DNA from 4 places in the Paenibacillus sp. sgz302164 genome. Region 3 is predicted to be linked to each of the others. Evidence: riboswitches for the same ligand, from Rfam matches in the RefSeq annotation. Region 3 holds a riboswitch; each other region holds the start of a gene.
The links. Region 3 has a riboswitch for cyclic di-GMP ahead of AC0LWT_RS14785 (EAL domain-containing protein). Riboswitches for the same ligand answer to the same signal wherever they lie in the genome.
Positions count from the first base shown of each region.

Region 1: another riboswitch for cyclic di-GMP. It lies ahead of AC0LWT_RS03690 (non-ribosomal peptide synthetase); the one in region 3 lies ahead of AC0LWT_RS14785 (EAL domain-containing protein).
Region 2: another riboswitch for cyclic di-GMP. It lies ahead of AC0LWT_RS18035 (anti-repressor SinI family protein); the one in region 3 lies ahead of AC0LWT_RS14785 (EAL domain-containing protein).
Region 4: another riboswitch for cyclic di-GMP. It lies ahead of AC0LWT_RS10525 (RHS repeat-associated core domain-containing protein); the one in region 3 lies ahead of AC0LWT_RS14785 (EAL domain-containing protein).

Region 1 covers NZ_JBVYOL010000002.1:12,367-14,569, forward strand. The annotation lists gene AC0LWT_RS03685 (hypothetical protein) at 393-770, shown strand; cyclic di-GMP riboswitch class I at 1,166-1,273, shown strand; gene AC0LWT_RS03690 (non-ribosomal peptide synthetase) at 1,384-2,203, shown strand, end outside.
Region 2 covers NZ_JBVYOL010000010.1:114,987-117,189, reverse strand. The annotation lists gene AC0LWT_RS18045 (helix-turn-helix domain-containing protein) at 21-356, shown strand; gene AC0LWT_RS18040 (helix-turn-helix domain-containing protein) at 613-948, shown strand; cyclic di-GMP riboswitch class II at 1,132-1,215, shown strand; gene AC0LWT_RS18035 (anti-repressor SinI family protein) at 1,269-1,484, shown strand; gene galE (UDP-glucose 4-epimerase GalE) at 1,642-2,203, shown strand, end outside.
Region 3 covers NZ_JBVYOL010000008.1:33,894-36,096, forward strand. The annotation lists gene AC0LWT_RS14780 (MDR family MFS transporter) at 1-773, shown strand, start outside; cyclic di-GMP riboswitch class I at 1,098-1,190, shown strand; gene AC0LWT_RS14785 (EAL domain-containing protein) at 1,277-2,203, shown strand, end outside.
Region 4 covers NZ_JBVYOL010000005.1:179,608-181,810, reverse strand. The annotation lists gene AC0LWT_RS10530 (YesU family protein) at 1-348, shown strand, start outside; cyclic di-GMP riboswitch class I at 625-735, shown strand; gene AC0LWT_RS10525 (RHS repeat-associated core domain-containing protein) at 1,089-2,203, shown strand, end outside.

The DNA.
Region 1 (2,203 bases), on a different contig from region 3:
AACCTACCTCTAAACGCGGTCGCTCATCTTCGAAAGACCTCGATAGAGGTTTATCTCATATTCGCGGGCGTAGAACGGCATTCTGATCGGCAATAACACGCAGCGCGGTAGAAAACCTCATAGTCGAATAAGACTAGTATGGGGCTTCAAGGGCCGTAATATGCCCGAGTTGCTGGAAATTACTTCTATATAACGTGTCCGAATCAGGACGATTTTAGTTCCAGGGAAGTAGAAAAATAGCGAACGATATCGAAAAAGTTATGTAATATACCAAAATATTATGGTTAACTCATACTTCCCTAACAATTGCTTGATATCCTCAAATCATCGCGAATCCATTAACCATTTTAAGGCAACGAAGGATACAGTATGAAGAATTGGAGTTGAATCGAATGACAAAAAAACCGTGGTCTACGCAAGAATTGGACAAACTTATTCGACTTTCCAGCGAGTGTCCCCCCGTTGTTATTGCCAAAGAACTATCCCGCCCCGTGACATCAGTCCGTAAAAAAATGAGGGAAATCGGGATTAGTTATGTAACCGGAGAACAATGGAAAAAACGACAAATTCAGTACCTTATCTCCGACGAAGGCAGCTTGTACAAAAATCAGGTAAGCCCGTCGCCGCAAAGCTCCGATCTGGAGTCCCCAGTGCTTGACGAGTTCTGGAAAACGCTAGTAACGATGGCGAGATTGGCAAAAAAGAGAGGGAAGCGGGTCGACGTGCTCTCTTTTATCGATACATACCGAAAAATACGGACAGGCGGTTAAAGTTTAAGCCTGCTGTCCTGGATAGGCGGACTACAGCCGCCCGCCCTACTTAAACTGCAAAAGCACATACAGCCTCCGGACGGGGCCGCTCAAGACGAGACGGTTCCGGCGGAGGCTTTTCTCATTTTTTTGTTGCAAGATGGTCTGGAACGATGTCGAAAAAACGAAAAAAACGCTGTCGATTCATGTATTGGAAGCGGTTACTTGTAATTTATATGAACCGGCGCGGATAAAGCCGGGCCTTTCGTGTTAGGGGCGTCCTAAAAAAAATAAGGTAAATTTTACTAGTAACCTCCAATAAAATTATTTATTAAAATACCGTAACTAGTATATCTTTCCTAGTGTTTTATTATATGTAAAGTAAATATATCTATATAAATACAAATTCTACAAATATTCGACAAAGGCAAACCTATGGAAACGTAGGGACGCAAAGCCATGGCCTAAGGCATCGCATTACTTTTTCACAAGAGATGAGATGCTATGGTCGACAGGTTGCCGGGTAACAGGGGCTCCCCTTTTATTCGGGGTGGGCCTTTTTCGCTTTGGGGTGTTAAAATTTTTCAAAGTTTCCAAGACCAAGAGATTATTTCGCATGATGGGGGGAGTAATTATGCAAAAGCACTTTTTACCATTAACGCATGCTCAAAAACGGATTTGGTATACCGAGCAGTTTTATCCCGAAACCAGCGTTTCAAATTTGAGCGGTATCGTTAAATTAAAATCCGCAGCGGGGATCGACGACCGGATGTTGAACCGGGCCATTCGTCATGTGGTCCACAGCAATGAAGCGCTGCGCTTTAAGCTTGCGCTTGATGAGGCGGGCGAACCGCGGCAGTACGTTGCCGATTGCGAGGATTTTGATATCGAGTGGGTGGAAGTTCGTCAAACGGGAGATATCGATGCCGTGACGGAACGGGCGCAAACGGAGGCCTGCCGGCCGATGGCGCTCTACGATAGCGAGTTGTTCCGGTTTATCGTCTTCAAGATCGGCCCTGCGGAGATCTGGCTTTTCGCGGCAGTGCATCATATCGTTTCCGACGGGATTTCCATGGTGATGCTGGGGAATCAGCTCATCGATCGCTATTTGGAGCTGGTCAAAGGAACCGACGCCCTGCAAACGAGCCAGCCCTCTTATGTGGAATATATTTTGAGCGAAGCGGAATATGAGAAGTCCGAACGGTTTCAAAAGGACCATAAATTTTGGAATGCCCAGTTCGATTCCATTCCGGAGACCGTGTCTCTCAAACGAGGGGATTCCTATTTGGTCGAGACGGATGCGATTCGATTGACGGAAGAAGTGCCCGCTTTTTTACATGAAAAAATCGGAATGTTTTGCCAGGAGCATGGGATCAGCGTTCTCTCGCTGTTTTTAAGCACTCTCCATATTTATATGTCGAGAGCGACGGGGCAAACCGAGACGATTCTGGGAA
Region 2 (2,203 bases), on a different contig from region 3:
TTAAAAAAAGGAAGATCTTGATGATAGGAACTCGAGTACAGCAGCTTCGCAAGGAAAAGGGATTGTCTCTGTCCGAGCTGGCAGAGCGGGCCGGCGTGGCCAAATCATATATAAGCAATTTGGAACGTGATGTTCAAAAGAACCCGTCGATACAATTTCTCGAGAAAATCGCCTCCGTTCTGAAGGTGCCTGTAGACAGGTTTCTTGATCAAGAAGCTCCGGAAACGAATGTCGCAGAACTGGATCAGGAATGGTATCAGCTTATTAAAGAAGCTATGTCATCCGGTATTAACAAGCACCAGTTTAAAGAATTCCTTGAGTTTAACAAATGGCGTTTGACGAACCCCGGCGAGTGAACGGCGGCGCTGAGAGTCCGGCGGGCGAAGTTTGTTTTGTGCAACCCGCCGGACACCGGGGGTAGGCCTTCGAAATGCATCTCCTTAAATGGCAAATAGAAGTTTAACCGCTTTTATTTCTCCATTTTTGTGCAGATGCATTTTTTCTTTTCTGAAAATTGTATGCGGTTGGAAAATATAGCGATAGTCTGGGCAGGGGTACTTTGCTATAATATGCGTAAACATGGTGAATAAAGCAAAAAGGAAGATGATAAGTGTGATTGGTAAAAGGATTCAAAGATTACGGCTGGAAAAAAAACTCAGCTTATCTGAGCTTGCTGCCAAGGCTGAAGTCGCCAAATCTTATTTAAGCAATATGGAAAGAGATATTCAGAAAAATCCGTCCATTCAATTTTTGGAAAAAATTGCGGTTGCGCTTGACGTGCCGCTCGACTTGATCCTGCACGGAGAACAGCCGAAAGTGCAAGAAGAACTGGACAGCCAGTGGCAGGATTTGGTCAAAGAGGCGATGGATTCGGGAGTAACGAAGGAGCAGTTTCGCGAATTTTTGGAATTCAGCAAATGGAAGAAAAACCAGGAAAACAACAAGTGAGCATCCTACTAATTACTTATCTATTGCGGATACATTAGTATCATTTTCCTAAAAAATAATGACCTAGCAGTTTTTTTTCAAATTTTTTGGTGGAATTTAGGAGAAGGTCGTTGTATAATAGGCTTAGGTTGATGAGAAATGTTTCAGTCTTAGGCCTTGAGATCTATTCCGCAATTGGATAATTAATTATGGGAATACTTTGATACATGCGCCGTATGTGGGCACCTGGAGCATGTGGAGTTAGTGGTGCAACCGACCCAATCTATTAAACCGTTAATAGATGGTTTTTTGCAAACAAACTTCACATTGGAGGTAATAGTATGTCTAAAGTATTTGTGCAATTGGGTATGGAACGCAATCCCTTGGATTCAGACTGGGTAGAAATGATTCGCGAGGCTCGCAGCTTGGGGTTAACAATTGGTGAAGTGCAAGCTTATTTAGGGTCATTCGCACAGTTGGACAGAGGGTTAACCAAATATACGAACATCAACGCCGGGGCTGCCAATAATGACCTGTCCGGCAAAGTCGTTGTGTAATCATGCATTTGTTACCGGAGCGCACTGATCCTTTTCCTTGAGAAGGGTGGGGCGTTTTTTTGGTATTTGCTAAAATGGCATAAATCCATTAAGTTGGAAAAAGGCTGCATGCAGATGCGCCGGCGCAATGAAATCGTAAATTGGAGGAACGGAAATCATGTCCATTCTAGTAACTGGCGGAGCAGGTTATATTGGCAGCCATACCTGTGTCGAACTGCTTGACAAGGGTTATGAGATCGTCGTTGTCGACAATCTGATGAACAGCAAGCCGGAGGCGCTTGAGCGGGTCCGTGAGCTGACGGGGAAGGATTTTGCATTTTATCAATTGGATTTGCTCGACTTTGCGGGGCTGGAACAGGTGTTTCGCGAGCATTCGATCGAAGCGGTGATCCATTTTGCAGGGTTAAAGGCAGTGGGGGAATCGGTCTCTTTTCCTTTATCTTACTACCACAACAATATTACCGGCACATTAATTCTGTGCAATGTCATGCAAAAATACGATGTCCGCAAATTGGTGTTCAGCTCTTCGGCAACTGTCTACGGGGTGCCTGAGCAGGTGCCGATTCATGAACATTTTCCGCTCGACGCGACGAATCCATACGGTCAAACAAAGCTTATGATCGAGCGGATTTTGCAGGACTTGTACATCTCGGATCACAGCTGGAGCATATCGCTGCTGCGGTATTTTAATCCGGTCGGAGCGCACCCCAGCGGACGAA
Region 3 (2,203 bases):
CCAGAGCGGCGGAACCGATTATACCGCTGTCGTTGTTCCGCAACCGCAATGTGGTCGTATTGTCGCTGCTTGTGTTTATCGTAATGCTTGGATTGATGGGCGGAATAGCGGCGTTCCCGTTTTTCTCTCAGAACGTGATGGGCCTAAGTCCAACCGCTGCCGGATATTTGACGCTGGCGTTTATGGCCGGGGCGATTCCTTCGAGTATCCTGAACGGATTTCTGATTACCCGGATTCTGTACCGGAACTTGTTTATCGTCTGCTTCTTGCTGCCGATCGTCGGCGTCGGTTTGCTGTCTCAGGTTCATGCTGCGACAACGCCGCTGTACATCATTGTTACCTTTGTCCTGTTAGGACTCGGTATCGGGGCTTTATTCGGAGGAGATAACCTGATCGTTCAGGAATCCGTCGCCAAGGAGAACAGCGGCGTAGCGCTCGGAACCGTTCAGCTGTTCCAGTCGCTTGGAGCGACAATCGGATTAAGCGTCTTCGGCAGCCTGCTCGCTAACAAAATCAAAACCGGCGTTGCCGGGTTGGCCGGCGAGCTTCCTCCGGGCATGGCGGATCATATCGCGACAGGGGGAATTCCCGCGGGGATATCCGCCGATCTGGTAACGAAGATTCAAGCGGTATTTGTGAATTCGTTCCAGAGCATTTTTATCATCGCTTTGGGCTTTATGATCGCGGCTTTTGTTATCTGCTGGTTTCTGAAGAAGGAAGTGCTATCGAAAAAAGAGGCCGAAGCCGTTCCCGCCGCCGAGCTGCAAGCCTGACCATTCGGCAAAATAGAGGTCTGACTGGGTCTGACTGCCGGCTTGCAGCGCCGAGGGCGCTTTGAAGAAGAGGTTCTGATTAGCTTGTGACAATAGGCTAAGGAAGGCCTCTTTTTCCTTTAACGAAAAGGGGGCGTTCATAGCTCCTCCGTTGTCGGATTTTGGCGGATTGTCGGCGGGGGGGCCGAAAAGTAAGCAGCCATCCGAGGAGCCGATAGCACCAGATATTTCATAATTAAGGATTTTATTGACGAAATTTGGTGATACGTGATATAAAATAACTAGGAACTTAGACCTATCATTCACAAATTTAAATATTTCTTAAAGAGATAAAGGCAAACTTGGCGAAAGCCAAGGACGCAAAGCTATAGGGGCTACACGAAAAGGATTCACATCGTATGCCAGCCAGTTTCCGCTTTAGGCCGCTGAGAAGGAACCTTAAAGCAAGGTTTCTTTTTTTTTGGTCGTTTATGACGGACTAACAAGATAATGAGGTGTGCTTCATGATCGCTTATTTAGTGTCCATACTCCTGTACATAGTACCAATTCTCTTGTTGCTCTACATGATGATCGAAATTTATCAGCGAAACCGGTACAACGGGCTGAATAAAATCGCGGCCTGTTTTTTCCTTGCCACCATGCTGTTTTTCATCGGGAATTTGCTGTTCAGCATCGCCCCGATCCAATACGCGGGCCGAATCGCGCTGCTGCTGTTTTATTTTCCGGCTTGCATCATCATGTGTCTGACGATGCATTTTTGCTTCAGGCTGACGGAGGGATTTCAATCGACTCCGCGGCCGGTTATGACGGCGATCTGCTACAGCCCGTTGGTTCCGGCCTCGCTGGTGTTTTTTCCGCCTCCATGGATAACGGTTCATTTCGTCCAGAACGGCATTTGGAAATACCAGGAACCCGGTGCAGGCCTAACAGCATTGATGCTGGGCAGCACGCTGTATACGGCCGTTGTTTGCATCGTCATCGTGACCGCAGGGTTCAGGTTCGTAAATCAATACGATTTGAACTTGAAGCGAAAGCAGATGCGCACGGTTTTGCTTGGCCTCCTTTTTTCGTTTGTTTGGGCGATAGCGTTTATATTCTTTAAAATGCCGGCTGTTATGCCAAGCGGCGTCAATTTTCCGGCATTAAGCAGTTTCGCGCTCATTATCTTCACTTTTTTCCTCAGATATGCCATGATCAAATATGATTTCCTGCCTTCCCTGGAACGGAAGTATCAGGCTCTGTACGAAATGTCGCCGTTAACGATGATCATTACGGACCAGGATGGAATTATTAAAGAGGCGAATCCGCAAGCGGCGCTGCTTTTTGAATGCACGCAGAAGGAATTGCTTCTTCGCCATGCGCAGGAGTTCATTTTTCCCCAGTCCCACAAGTCCTCGCGTTCGTTCGACCAGCCGGGTTTCGGGGAAGAA
Region 4 (2,203 bases), on a different contig from region 3:
ATCAATGCTTATCACATCTCCTATTACCGCAGATTATGGGAGGAGGAGCGCTCTTTTCATACCTGTAACTTAAGAAAAAGTTACGGTTTTCATCTGGCCGCGCAGGGGGCCGATCCGCTGCCGCCCGTGCTCGACGCGAGAGGGCCGTATCGCATGCGCGTGATCGTTCATGGCGGGGAGGTGCTGTTCGCCATCAACGATCTTTTGGTGCTTAAATGGAAGGATGACGGTACGACTTACGGCCCTATCCTCGGCCAAGGACGGATCGGGTTTCGCCAAATGGCCCCGCTCATCGCCGAATACCGCAACCTGCAGGTGCATCGGGTGAGAGAAAAAGGTTCCAATTAGCGCGTTCGAACGGGTCGCAGGCTGCCGACGGATCGTATCGGGAGCCTGCCTTTTTGTTGCCAAGCGACCTTGTGCCCCGCTTCAGTTCAGCAACCCTTGAGGAAAGGAACGGGGTGGGGAGAAATCGTTTCAGTGGCGATTTTTCGCGAAATTTCGCATACTTTGGATAAAAATTGAAATTTATATTGATAGTCAACAAGAGTATGGGTTATTATGGATAGAGTTATGGATCGAATGTACTATTTTTTATAGATTCGTCTACCTATGAACCAAGTGAAAATGAAAAGGCAAACTTGCTCGAAAGACAAGGACGCAAAGCCACGGACCTACTTTTCCGGGATGCATGTCGCAAGACATCTCTGGAGAAACGGCCGCCGGGTTACCACAAGCGGTTGGTTTTTTGTTGTTGAAAGCAGCTCAGAAAGCGAGATGACATGCGAGATGCCGACCTTCTTTTACCAGAGATCACCAAGAATTATTTCCGAAAGGAGGCTTTGAAACGAAATTTTTAAGTTGATAATCGATATAGTTACGGTTCTGATCAGTTCCAATCGGACTTCAAAATCGGCATAAAGATAAGAGAGGAAGGGGGCTAATCCGTAGGTATTAGGTTAAAATTCAACAATGTAAGCGCTATTATTTTGAATGCTGACTGTTTGCAATTTTTTGGTGATAATATCACTTGATTAGCTTAACCGTTTATTGAATTCTTATTTTATATTACTTGAGGTGAGTTATTTTTGAAAAAGATTACTTCATTATTACTAATATTAACAATATTATTCTCCATATTGTTCAAAGATGTTGATAATACCATTTATGCGGCGGATACTTCCAACACAATAAAAGTAACTTCAATAACTGCAAATTATGGTGATATGTATTTCAACCCTACATTTACCGTTACCGGAACTAATTTGCCTTCCTTGGAATACAAGACAAGCATGAGTTACGGTGGATATGGATATAGAAATTTCATGTTGGTAGAGAGTAATGATGCACGTAATCCGAGTGGAATACAGATTGGTTACAAGGATAATAATGTAGGAATAAACGTTATCTCTAGTTCCAGCACACAAATGGTATTTCAAATCAGTGCAACAACCCCATCACACTATACCAGTAATATAGATTTGTATTTAGCACCATCGGGAAGTACTGTTCAACAACATCCAAGTTTTTATGTAGGAAGCTTTAATTTGAGTACATTAGCTCCCAATACAATAAAAGTAACCTCAATAACTGCAAACTATGGTGACATGTATTTTAACCCCACGTTTACCATTACCGGAACTAACTTGCCCCCCTTGGAGTATATGACATATATGAGATTCGGTGGTGAAGGGTATAGAAATTTCATGTTGGTAGAGAGTAATGATCCACGTGATCCGAGTGGAAAACAGATTGGTTACAAAGATAGTAACGTAGGAATAACTGTAATCTCTAGTTCCAGCACACAATTAGTATTTCAAATCAGTTCAACTGACCCATCACATTATACCAGCAGTATAGATTTGTATTTAGCACCATCGGGAAGTACTGTTCAAAAACATCCGAGCTTTTATGTAGGAAGCTTTAATTTGAGCACATTATCTCCCAACACAATAAAAGTAACCTCAATAACTGCAAACTATGGTGACATGTATTTTAACCCCACGTTTACCATTACCGGAACTAACTTGCCCCCCTTGGAGTATATGACATATATGAGATTCGGTGGTGAAGGGTATAGAAATTTCATGTTGGTAGAGAGTAATGATCCACGTGATCCGAGTGGAAAACAGATTGGTTACAAAGATAGTAACGTAGGAATAACTGTAATCTCTAGTTCCAGCACACAATTGGTATTTCAAAT